2 regions of the Shinella sp. 20P9.1.1 genome follow, and region 2 is predicted to be linked to the other one. Evidence: predicted binding sites of a transcription regulator. Region 2 holds the regulator's gene; the other holds the start of a gene.

Region 1 (6,308 bases), on a different contig from region 2:
GACGAGGCGCAGGGCTATTTCCTGGGACGTCCGGTGCCGGTGGAGCGTATCCGCATAGACACGGAGAAGAGCGAAGCGGCGTAACGCCGCTTCCTACTGCCGCTTGAAGCGCCGCCCGACCAGATCGATCTGGAAGCGCGGGAAGATGAAGACGCCGATGATCGTACCGGCGTATTTCTCCTCAAGCCCCGTCGATTCCCCGACGCAGAACACCGGCTGGCGCGGCGCGCCGTCGAGATGGATCGTCGTGGAGAAGCAGAAGGACGAGGAGGAGGCCGCCGCCTGCTCGAAGAGTTCCAGCACGCGAGTGCGGTCGAGCGGCTCGTAGCAGCGGATGAGATTGAGCAGCCCGCAGGTGCGCTGCGTCAGGCCGTGCGCCTGCGTCGCCTTATCGCCAAGCGTGAACAGGCCGTTGGAAAGGTCGCCGGTCCAGCGCTCCGTCACACAGTATTGCGTCAACAGCTCGTTGTCCGTCTCGTCGAACTCCATCGAGCCCGGCAGAAATGGCGACGAGAGATCAGTCTTGATTATCTTGAACACCTACGACCTCAGGCAGTTGCTCGAATTTGACCGACACGTCGCGGCTTGCAGGCACGCAACATGCTAAAAAGCAGTGCCGGCTGACCTCCTCGAAGTCTGCCGCCCCCACTTTCTCATGAACTGAACTGCATCCGGCTCCGTCTGTGCATGCGGATCGGACGTACGCGAGAAAACCACCGCTGCCTCTCCATTCAGGTCGTCGGCGGTTTCTATCAAAATCGTTCGGGATATCTGGCTGCACGATAAGCGGCGAAAATGATGCCGTTCCCCAGCGCCTGAACCCCTTGTGAATCTTTAAAGTTCACTTGGAGCGTCTTTATAGTGGGTTTTTTGATACCATCAACGGCTTTTTGATAATTATTGTACAAATGGTCAAAATCTTTTTTCCGGAAACGATACAGGTCCGGCGGCGCAATAAAACAAAAAGGGCGGCCCGAAGACCGCCCTTTCCGTAACTGAACCGGATGGCTCAGATATAAGACCCGAAGGTCTTACATCATGTCCATGCCGCCCATGCCGCCCATGCCGCCAGGCATGCCGCCCGGTGCATCCTTCTTCGGCAGTTCGGCGATCATGGCTTCCGTCGTGATCAGCAGCGAAGCAACCGAAGCAGCATTCTGCAGAGCCGTGCGGACAACCTTGACCGGGTCGACGATGCCGAGGGCGATCAGGTCGCCGTATTCGCCGGTCTGGGCGTTGTAGCCGTAGTTGTCTTCGTTCTTCTCGAGGATCTTGCCGACGACGATGGAGGCTTCGTCACCAGCATTGTCCGCGATCTGGCGAACCAGGGCCTGGAGGGCCTTGCGGATGATGTTGATGCCGGCTTCCTGGTCGTCGTTCTCACCCTTGACGGTGATCTTCGTGGACGAACGGAGCAGGGCTACGCCGCCGCCCGGTACGATGCCTTCCTGAACGGCAGCGCGCGTCGCGTTGAGGGCATCGTCGATGCGGTCCTTCTTTTCCTTGACTTCGACTTCCGTCGAGCCGCCGACGCGGATGACGGCAACGCCGCCAGCGAGCTTGGCAAGACGTTCCTGCAGCTTCTCGCGGTCGTAATCGGAGGTGGTTTCTTCGATCTGGGCCTTGATCTGCGCGACGCGGCCTTCGATTTCAGCCTTCTGGCCGGCACCGTCGACGATCGTCGTGTTTTCCTTGGAGATCGAAACCTTCTTCGAACGGCCGAGCATGTCGAGCGTTACGTTTTCGAGCTTGATGCCGAGGTCTTCGGAGATGACCGTGCCGCCCGTCAGGATGGCGATGTCTTCCAGCATGGCCTTGCGGCGGTCGCCGAAGCCCGGAGCCTTGACGGCAGCGATCTTGAGGCCGCCACGCAGCTTGTTGACGACGAGCGTAGCAAGCGCTTCGCCTTCGACGTCTTCAGCGATGATGACCAGCGGCTTGCCGGTCTGGACGACGGCTTCGAGAACCGGGAGCATCGCCTGGAGGTTCGAGAGCTTCTTCTCGTGCAGGAGAATGAAAGCGTCTTCGAGGTCGGCGACCATCTTTTCCGGGTTGGTCACGAAGTAGGGCGACAGGTAGCCGCGGTCGAACTGCATGCCTTCGACGACTTCGAGTTCCGTTTCGGCGGTCTTGGCTTCTTCAACCGTGATGACGCCTTCGTTGCCGACCTTCTGCATGGCTTCGGCAATGTCGAGACCGACCTGCTTGTCGCCGTTTGCGGAGATCGTACCGACCTGAGCGACTTCTTCCGAGGTGTTGATCTTCTTGGCCTTGGCCTGGAGATCCTTGACGACTTCGGCAACGGCGAGATCGATGCCGCGCTTCAGGTCCATCGGGTTCATGCCGGCGGCAACGGCCTTGTGGCCTTCGCGAACGATAGCCTGGGCAAGAACGGTAGCGGTCGTCGTGCCGTCGCCGGCGATGTCGTTGGTCTTGGAGGCGACTTCGCGAACGAGCTGGGCGCCCATGTTCTCGAACTTGTCTTCCAGTTCGATTTCCTTGGCGACGGAAACGCCGTCCTTGGTGATGCGCGGAGCGCCGAAGGACTTGTCGATGACGACGTTACGACCCTTCGGGCCGAGCGTTACCTTGACTGCGTCTGCGAGGACGTCGACGCCACGCAGCATCTTTTCGCGCGCGGTGCGGCCGAATTTGACTTCTTTGGCTGCCATTGTGAAAGCTCCTGAATAGGTATCAGCGAATTGCGGAAAGGGTTATCGGCTAATCAGCCGATGACGCCCATGATGTCGGCTTCCTTCATGATCAGAAGGTCTTCGCCGTCGAGCTTGACTTCGGTGCCCGACCACTTGCCGAACAGGACGCGGTCGCCGACCTTGACGTCGAGAGCGACGATTGCGCCCTTGTCGTCACGGGTGCCGGTGCCGACGGCGACGATTTCGCCTTCCTGCGGCTTTTCCTTGGCGGTATCGGGAATGATGATGCCGCCCTTGGTCTTGGCTTCGGACTCAACGCGACGAACGACGACGCGGTCGTGAAGCGGGCGGAAGGTGGTGCTTGCCATTGTCTAATCCCTCGATCGAATGACATTGCGGATCCCTAGTGGATCCGATGATTGATGTTAGCACTCACCGATTAGGAGTGCTAGCGGCCTTGAAGTAGGCGTCGGCGTCTTACGAGTCAAGAACGCCGCTCTCAAATTATTTCGCCTGCCATGGTTACCGCAGCCCGGCAGATGGTGGCGATATCGCATGCCATCAAGTCAACACCGTGAATTTCCGTCTCTTTCCCTGTGGGCGGAGCAAAATTGCGGGAAGAGGCTTGTTTTCTTTGTCCCGCTTTGCAATGTCGGGCTTCGACCTTGAGACGGGACTTCCTGATGGCTGAACGCATCCAATCCTTCCGCGACATCGCCGCGCAGTACGACGTGGTGCTCTGCGACGTCTGGGGCGTCCTGCACAATGGCGTGGAGGCGTTCTCCTATGCCACCGAAGCGCTCGCCGAAGCGCGCAAGGCGGGCCTCACCGTCGTGCTCATCACCAATTCGCCGCGCCCGCATCCGGGCGTGAAGGTGCAGATCCGCGGCCTCGGCGTCACCGATGATGCCTATGACCGCATCGTCACCTCGGGCGACGTCACCCGCGCGCTGATCGCCGAAGGACCGAAGAAGGTCTATTTCATCGGCGCGGAAAAGGACCTGCCGCTGCTCGATGGCCTCGGCGTCGAAACCGTTGGCATCGACGAGGCCGGCATCGTCGTCTGCGCGGGCCTGCGCGAGGACGAAAAGGAAACGGTCGAGGATTACCGCGAGGAGCTGACGGCGCTTGCGCAGCGCAAGCTGTCCTTCATCTGTGCCAATCCCGATCTCGTCGTCGAACGCGGCCACAAGCTCATTCCCTGCGCCGGGGCGCTGGCGAAATTCTACGAGGGACTGGGCTGCACGACGCAGATCGCCGGCAAGCCGCATCGTCCGATTTATGAAAAGTCGCTTTCCGAGGCGCGTGACGTGCGCGGCGCCTTCGATCTCAGCCGCGTCATCGCGGTCGGCGACGGCATGCCGACGGACGTGCGCGGCGCTGAAGCCTATGGCCTCGACGTGCTCTATATTTCGGGCGGCATTCACGCCCAGCATTATGTGGAAGCCGGCCGCACCGACGAGGCCAAGCTCGCCGCCTTCCTCGTCCAGGAAAACACCCACCCGAAATGGTGGATGCCCCGGCTTCAGTGACGGAGACGGTCGTCATGACGGTATTTCACAGGAACGAAACCCGGCAGCCGCTGCCCGAACATCTGCGCGGCGGCGTCATCGCCATCGGCAATTTCGACGGCGTGCACCGCGGCCATCAGGCCGTCTTGCAGCGGGCGCTGGAGATCGCCGCCGAGCGCGGTATCCCGGCGCTGGTGCTGACCTTCGAGCCACATCCGCGCACCGTCTTCCGCCCGGAGACACCCGTCTTCCGCCTGACGCCCGCGCCGCTCAAGGCGCGCCTTCTCGAAGGCATGGGCTTTTCGGCCGTCATCGAATATCCCTTCGACCGTTCCTTCTCCGAAATCTCGGCGCATGACTTCATCCGCACCGTGCTGATGGACTGGCTGCATGCCTCCGAGGTTGTCACCGGTTTCGATTTCCATTTCGGCAAGGGCAGGGAAGGCGGCCCGGCCTTCCTGATGGCCGCCGGCCAGGACAACGGTTTTGGCGTGACGCTGGTCGACGCCTTTCGCGACGAAAACGCCTCGGTCATCTCTTCCAGCTTCATCCGCAAGCTGCTCGGCGAGGGCGCGGTGGTGGAAGCCGCCGGTCTGCTCGGCTATCATTATACGGTCGAGGCCGAGGTCATCGGCGGCCAGCAGCTTGGCCGCACGCTCGGCTATCCCACCGCCAACATGCAGCTTCCGCCGGAAGTGGAGCTGCGCAACGGCATCTACGCCGTGCGCTTCCGCCGTCCCGATGGCAGCCTGCATGACGGTGTCGCCAGCTACGGCCGGCGCCCGACAGTGACATCGAACGGCGCTCCGCTGCTCGAAACCTTCCTGTTCGATTTCGCAGGCGATCTCTACGGCGAAGTTTCCGCCGTCTCCTTCTTCGGGCATCTCCGCGACGAGTTGAAGTTCGACGGGCTCGATGCGCTCGTCGTGCAGATGAAGCGCGACGAGGAGGAGGCGCGGGCGCTGCTCTCTGGCGTCAAGCCGCTCGGGCCTATCGACCAGCGTCTCTGTTTCTGATCGCAAACCGCGTTGGCGTCTTTTCAAAACGCTGAAAAGGCCGTAAGACCGCGCGCATGATGCTCCACCGGCTGACCATCGATCTGCGAATTAGTGGCCCGGCCTTCCGCGCGCTCTGAGCGAGGCCGGAAGGTCCGGGATTTCGGGCGTTTTCGCAACGCCCCCGCCGTCATTGCCGGTGCAGATGACAGATATTCCCCCGCATGCGCGAAAGACGCGCGACGAGACGATAGCCATATCCATGACCGATACACCTGAAAAAGTCGATTATTCGTCCACCCTCTACCTGCCGCAGACGGACTTTCCGATGCGCGCCGGCCTGCCGACCAAGGAGCCGGAAACGGTGGCCCGCTGGCAGCAGATGGGCCTTTACAAGAAACTGCGCGCCTCGGCCGCCGGCCGTGAAAAGTTCGTGCTGCACGATGGCCCGCCCTATGCCAACGGCAACATCCATATCGGCCACGCGCTGAACAAGATCCTCAAGGACGTCATCAACCGCTCGTTCCAGATGCGCGGCTATGATGCCAACTACGTGCCCGGCTGGGACTGCCACGGCCTTCCGATCGAATGGAAGATCGAGGAAAAGTACCGCGAGAAGGGCAAGAACAAGGACGAGGTTCCGGTCAACGAATTCCGCAAGGAATGCCGAGACTTCGCCAGCGGCTGGATCAAGATCCAGGCCGACGAGTTCAAGCGCCTCGGCATCGAGGGCGACTTCGACAATCCCTACACGACCATGGCCTTCCATGCGGAGGCGCGCATCGCCGGCGAACTCCTGAAGATCGCCAAGAGCGGCCAGCTGTATCGCGGCTCCAAGCCCGTCATGTGGTCGGTCGTCGAGCGCACGGCGCTGGCCGAAGCCGAGGTCGAATATGCCGATGTCGAGAGCGACATGATCTGGGTGAAGTTCCCGATCGTGGAAGGCGCCGCCGATCTCAAGGGCAATTCCGTCGTCATCTGGACGACCACGCCCTGGACGATCCCCGGCAACCGCGCCATCGCGTTTTCCTCGCGCTATCCCTATGGCCTGTTCGAGGTCGAGAGCGCGCAGAACGATTTTGGCCCGCAGCCCGGCGAAAAGCTGATCTTCGCGACGCGTCTTGCCGATGAGGCGGCCGCCAAGGCGA
Region 2 (6,308 bases):
AAGAAATACCGGACTTCCAAACATATCCCCGGTTTTCTCTAGCGTGCGGTGCAGCAAACAGCGCATGCGTGAAAAGCTTGGAACACAGATGAGGTTGGAATAGACTGGTGCGCGCAAATCATGAAAGAGAGGTAGCCTCCATGAGTGTGCGTGTGTCCGGTAAACATATGGAAATCGGTGACAGCTTCCGCCAACGCATTGAAGAGCAGGTGGAAGAGGCCGTAACCAAATATTTTGACGGAGGATATTCGAGCCAGGTCACCGTGGAAAAAGCGGGATCGCGGTATAGTGCCGACTGCAAGGTCCATCTCGATACAGGGATGGCGTTGCAAGCCAATGGCGAAGCAAACGATCCCCTCGTGGCCTTTCAATCGGCCTCGGAACGGATCGAGAAGCGCCTGCGTCGGTACAAGCGCAAACTCAAGGCCCACCACAATGGCAACGGTCACGACGCCTTTGCAGAAGTGGCCTACACGGTGATGGATTCGGTCCCCGACGAAGACGACGAGCTTCCCGAGGACTATGCACCGACCATCGTTGCGGAAAGCACGAAGAAACTGCGGACCATGTCCGTCGCAGGCGCCGTCATGGCGCTCGACATGACGGACGATCCGGTTCTTCTGTTCCGCAGCGCCGGGTCGGAGCAGCTCAATATCGTCTACCGACGCAACGACGGCAATATTGGCTGGATTGATGCAGCCAATATCAAAAGCTGAGTGATGGAAGCGTGGTGCCGGGACGGGCACCACGCTTCTTCAACCCTTCACCCAGCGCACGAGGACAAAAGCATGGCATTGGCAGGTCTACTGCAGCAGAGTGCGATTATTCCGGCGATGAAGGCCAATTCCAAGAAGCAGCTGCTTCAGGAGCTGGCGGTAAAAGCGGCAAAGATCACCGGGATTCCGGAACGCGAGATCTTCGACGTCATCCTTCAGCGCGAGCGGCTCGGTTCGACCGGCGTGGGCAATGGCATCGCCATCCCGCACGGCAAGCTGAAAGAGCTTTCGCAGATCACCGGCCTCTTCGCGAGGCTTGAAACCCCCGTGGACTTCGAGGCCCTGGACGACCAGCCGGTCGACCTCGTCTTCCTGCTGCTTGCGCCCGAGGGTGCTGGCGCCGACCACCTGAAGGCCCTTTCGCGCATCGCCCGCGTGCTGCGCGATCCGGCCATGGTAGCAAAGCTGCGCGCTTCCGACAGCGAAAGCGCGATCTATGCCTGCCTCAGTGAAGAACACGCGTCGAACGCGGCCTGAGGCTTTCGAATTCGCATGAAAAAACCGGCGGTTTTGCGACCGCCGGTTTTTCTGTGTTCGTAAAAGCCTTCGATCAGGCCTGGGTGGCGCCCGCCTCGCCGGCCGCTGCCTTCGGGCCGCCCTTGGCGACGCCGACCATCGCCGGGCGCAGCACGCGCTCGCCGATGACATAGCCGTCCTGTACGACCTGAACCACGGTGTTGTTGGGAACCTCGGCGTTCGGCACTTCGAACATCGCCTGGTGGAAATTCGGGTCGAATTTCTCACCGATGGGCTCGAGCTTGCGTACGCCGTGGCGTTCGAGGGCCGCGAGCATCGAGCGCTCGGTCATCTCGACGCCCTCGGCCAACGTCTTGACGCTCTCGTCGTTTGCCAGCGCGTCGGCCGGGATCGCATCGAGCGCGCGGCGCAGGTTGTCAGAGACGGCCAGCATGTCGCGGGCGAAACCGGCAACGGAATAGGATTTTGCATCCTTCACGTCGCGCTCGGTGCGGCGGCGCAGGTTGTCCATCTCGGCGGCAAGGCGCAGGTACCTGTCGCGCAGGTCCGAATTTTCCGCGCGCAGCACGTCGAGCGGATCCGGCTCGGACGGGGTGTCGGCCTCGACGGCGGCGTCTGCCGCTGCATCCGCAGCCAGACTGATATCCACCACGTCGTCAGGTCCGTGTTTCTTGCTCTCGTCGGTCATGACGTACTCCGAATTGCATGTGTCCTGAGGTTGGGCCCGATATCGAGCTTTGAGCCCGAAAAATCAAGGGTGGATGGGCAATTCAACGCGAAAGCCGCGACATCAGCTGCGCCGTATAGTCCACCATCGGCACGATCCGCGAATAGTTGAGCCTCGTGGGGCCGATGACGCCGACGGCACCGACGATCTTCTCGTCGCTGTCGCGATAGGGTGCGACGATGAGCGAGGAGCCGGACAGCGAGAACAGCTTGTTCTCCGAGCCGATGAAGATGCGCACGCCCGGCCCGGTTTCCGCAAGGTTCAGGAGCTCGATCAGGCCGTCCTTGCGTTCAAGATCGTCGAACAGCATACGCAGGCGGTCGATATCGTCGGCGCCCGCAAGGCCTTCGAGCAGGTTCGCCCGGCCGCGCACGATGAGCCGCGTCGGCTTGCCCGCCTCGAAGCCGCCGGACCAGACGGCAAGTCCACGCTCGACGAGATCCTGCGACAGCTTGTCCAGCTCGCCGCTGATCTCGCCGCGCAGGCGCTCCAGCTGCGAGCGCGCCTCGACCAGCGTGTTGCCGGCAAGATGGGCATTGAGGAAATTCGCGGCCTCTGTGAGCTGCGAGCCCGTCACGCCGGCCGGCAGCTCGATGATACGGTTTTCCACCTGGTCGTGATCGCCGACGAGCACGACCAGCGCTTTGGTCGGCTCCAGCCGGATGAACTCGACATGTTTCAAGACCGCGTCGTTCTTCGTGGTGATGACGAGGCCGGCGCCACGCGACATGCCTGATAGCGCCTGGCTCGCCTCGTTCATCATGGTCTCGACGGCCGTATGCTTCTGGCCGTGCGGACGCACATGCCGCTCGATCGAGGCGCGGTCCTCCGCCGAGATGTTGCCGATCTGCATGAAGGCATCGACGAAGAAGCGGAGCCCCAGCTGCGTCGGCAGGCGGCCGGCGCTGATATGCGGCGAATAGATGAGGCCCAACTCCTCCAGATCGCTCATCACATTGCGCACGGAGGCAGGCGACAGCGACATGGGCAGGATGCGCGACAGGTTACGCGAGCCGAGCGGCTCGCCGCTTTCCAGATAGCTTTCCACGATACGACGGAAGATTTCGCCCGACCGCTCGTCGAGCGCCGACTGAATGTCCGGACCGGGGGATCGCAAAACCATCTTTCGCCAACAACCTTGTTACTCAGGGGAATATAGTGATTTAGGCGATCATCGCAAAACGGATTTTCGCGGCGCAGCATCGCCAAGAAATCGCCTGGCTTTCCGCCGCGCCATTCCCTCATCCGGCGAACTGGTCTAAAGCACCTTCCAATATATCATGAGACAGGAGTTCGTCATGCGGCCGTCCGGCAGAAAAACCGATCAGATGCGCAAGGTTTCCTTCGAGCGCAACGTTTCCAAACATGCCGAGGGATCCTGTCTCGTCAAGTTCGGCGATACGCATGTGCTGGTCACGGCAAGCCTGGAAGACAAGACGCCGCCGTGGCTGCGCAACAGCGGCAAGGGCTGGGTGACGGCCGAATACGGCATGCTGCCGCGCGCCACCGGCGACCGCATGAGGCGCGAAGCCGCCACCGGCAAGCAGGGCGGTCGCACGCAGGAAATTCAGCGCCTGATCGGCCGGTCGCTCCGCGCCATCGTCGATCTCGAAGCACTCGGCGAACGCCAGATCACCATCGACTGCGACGTCATCCAGGCCGATGGCGGAACCCGCACGGCCTCGATCACCGGCGCCTTCATCGCCCTGCACGACTGCCTGAAGTGGATGGAAGCGCGCAACATGATCAAGACCGAAAAGGTCCTGAAGGATCATGTCGCCGCGATCTCTTGCGGCATCTTCGCCAGCCAGTCGGTGATCGACCTCGACTATCTCGAGGATTCTGCCGCCGAGACCGACGCCAATTTCGTCATGACCGGCTCGGGCGGCATCGTCGAAATCCAGGGCACCGCCGAAGGCAAGCCGTTCTCCGAGGAGGAATTCTCCAGCCTGATGACGCTTGCCCGCAACGGCATTGCCGAACTCGTCACCCTGCAGAAGCAGGCGATCGCCGGATAAGGCCCGACCATGACCGCCGCGATCGAAGGCATTCTCGAAACAGCGCTCTATGCTGACGACCTCGACGCGGCGGAAGCCTTCTATGGCGGCATATTGGGGCTTGAAAAGATCACCCGGCAGGCCGACCGCCACGTCTTCTTCCGCTGCGGCCCGGGCGTTCTCCTGATCTTCAACCCGAAGGAGACCGTCCAGCCGCCACCACCGCACGCCTTCCCCGTGCCGGTGCACGGGGCGACGGGTGCCGGCCACGCCTGTTTCCGTGTTCCAGGCTCAGCGCTTGATTTCTGGGCAAAAAAGCTCATAGAAGCCGGCATCACCATCGAAGCGGACTTTTGCTGGCCGAACGGCGCCCGCTCCATCTATTTCCGCGACCCCGCCGGCAACAGCCTCGAATGTGCCGAGCCGGGTCTCTGGAACATCGCCTAGGAACCCTTATGCGCAAGCTCGACACCAAGACGATCGTCGTCGCCAGCCACAATGCGGGAAAAATCCGCGAGATCGAGGACCTGATCGGCCCCTTGGGCTTTTCCGCCAAATCCGCCGCCGAACTGAAATTCGACGAGCCGGATGAAACCGGCACGACCTTCGAGGAAAATGCCGCCATCAAGGCGCTCGCCTCCGCCAAAGCCTCCGGCCTGCCCGCCCTTTCGGACGATTCCGGCCTCGTGATCGACGCGCTCGACGGCGCGCCGGGCGTTTACACCGCCAATTGGGCGGAAAAGGCAGATGGCACGCGCGATTTCGCCATGGCCATGGAGAAGGTCGAGAAGGCGCTTTCCGACAAGGGCGCGACCGAGGCGAAGGACCGCACCGCGCGCTTCGTTTCCGTGCTCTGCCTCGCCTGGCCCGATGGTCACACCGAACTCTTCCGTGGCGAGGTCGAAGGCACCGTCGTCTGGCCGCCGCGCGGCGAGAAGGGTTTCGGCTATGACCCGGTGTTCCAGCCCGAGGGTTACGCGACGACCTTTGGCGAGATGAGCGCGGAGGAAAAACACGGCTGGAAGCCCGGCGATGCCACGGCGCTGTCGCACCGGGCGCGCGCCTTCAAGATCTTCGTCGAAACCTGCCTGAAGGCTTGAGCGATCCATGACGGCAGTGCCCTTCGACATGCGGCCGAGTTCGGCAGCGGATCTCTCCGATCCCGGCTTCGGCATCTATGTGCACTGGCCGTTCTGTGCCGCCAAATGCCCCTATTGCGACTTCAACAGCCATGTGCGCCACCAGCCGGTCGACCAGCCGCGCTTCGTGCAGGCCTTCCTGAAGGAAATGGCGACGATGCGCCGGCTCACCGGTTCGCGCACCGTCACCAGCATCTTCATGGGCGGCGGCACGCCATCGCTGATGGCGCCGGAGACGGTGGATGCGATCCTGAACGGCATCGCCCGTCACTGGCATGTGCCCGATGGTATCGAGATCACCATGGAGGCCAACCCCTCCAGCGTGGAGGCCGAGCGCTTCCGCGGCTACCGGGCGGCCGGCGTCAACCGCGTCTCGCTCGGCGTTCAGGCGCTGAACGACCGGGACCTGAAATTCCTCGGGCGGCTGCATGACGTTGCCGATGCGCTGAAAGCCATCCGCCTGGCACGCGACATCTTCCCGCGCATGTCCTTCGACCTCATCTATGCCCGCCCCAACCAGACCGTGGAGGAATGGGACCGCGAGCTGAGGGAGGCCGTCTCCTACGCCGTCGACCATCTCTCGCTCTACCAGCTCACCATCGAGGAGGGCACGCCCTTCTACGGCCTGCACAAGGCCGGCAAGCTGATCGTGCCGGACGGCGAGCAATCCGCCGTGCTCTACGAAGCGACGCAGGAGATCACCGAGCGCGAGGGCATGCCGGCCTACGAGGTCTCCAATCATGCCCGTCCCGGCTCCGAGAGCCGCCACAACCTCACCTACTGGCGTTACGGCGACTATGTCGGCATCGGCCCCGGCGCGCATGGCCGGTTGACGACCGGCGGCGCGAAGATCGCGACCGCGACGGAGCGCAAGCCGGAGGGCTGGCTGAGCCTCGTCGAGGCCGAGGGCCACGGCATGGTCGACCAGGAGCTGCTGGAGCGCGAGGCGCAGGCCGACGAGTTGCTGCTGATGGGCCTGCGCCTCAAGGAAGGCATCGATCTCGTGCGCTGGCAGGCCCTGTCCGGCCGCGAGCCGGACCCGGATCGCGAACAGTTCCTCATCGAGCACGGCTTCATCGAGCGCCTCGGCAATTCCCGCCTGCGCTGTACGCCGGCGGGCATGCTGATCCTCGATGCCGTGGTGGCCGACCTCGCCTGTTAGGCGTCTGCCGACCGGCGCTTGTCCGCAAAC

Evidence for each region. Region 2 encodes HrcA, which represses chaperone genes, less so after heat shock. Its sites were predicted from a motif close to GTTAGCACTCNCNNNNNGNGAGTGCTAAC; they were not measured.
Region 1: groES (co-chaperone GroES) is a predicted target of HrcA. The motif match lies at 3,079-3,107, and genes of this name have one in related genera.

Annotation. Positions count from the first base shown of each region.
Region 1 is NZ_JBYOLC010000009.1:31,216-37,523, reverse strand. It holds gene AC27VQ_RS16395 (bifunctional diguanylate cyclase/phosphodiesterase) at 1-84, shown strand, start outside; gene AC27VQ_RS16390 (hypothetical protein) at 94-540, opposite strand; gene groL (chaperonin GroEL) at 1,032-2,672, opposite strand; gene groES (co-chaperone GroES) at 2,726-3,022, opposite strand; gene AC27VQ_RS16375 (TIGR01459 family HAD-type hydrolase) at 3,338-4,186, shown strand; gene AC27VQ_RS16370 (bifunctional riboflavin kinase/FAD synthetase) at 4,201-5,181, shown strand; gene ileS (isoleucine--tRNA ligase) at 5,423-6,308, shown strand, end outside.
Region 2 is NZ_JBYOLC010000002.1:102,423-108,730, reverse strand. It holds gene hpf (ribosome hibernation-promoting factor, HPF/YfiA family) at 141-716, shown strand; gene ptsN (PTS IIA-like nitrogen regulatory protein PtsN) at 789-1,253, shown strand; gene grpE (nucleotide exchange factor GrpE) at 1,327-1,941, opposite strand; gene hrcA (heat-inducible transcriptional repressor HrcA) at 2,024-3,103, opposite strand; gene rph (ribonuclease PH) at 3,279-3,998, shown strand; gene AC27VQ_RS04095 (VOC family protein) at 4,008-4,424, shown strand; gene rdgB (RdgB/HAM1 family non-canonical purine NTP pyrophosphatase) at 4,433-5,077, shown strand; gene hemW (radical SAM family heme chaperone HemW) at 5,085-6,278, shown strand; gene AC27VQ_RS04080 (DMT family transporter) at 6,275-6,308, opposite strand, start outside.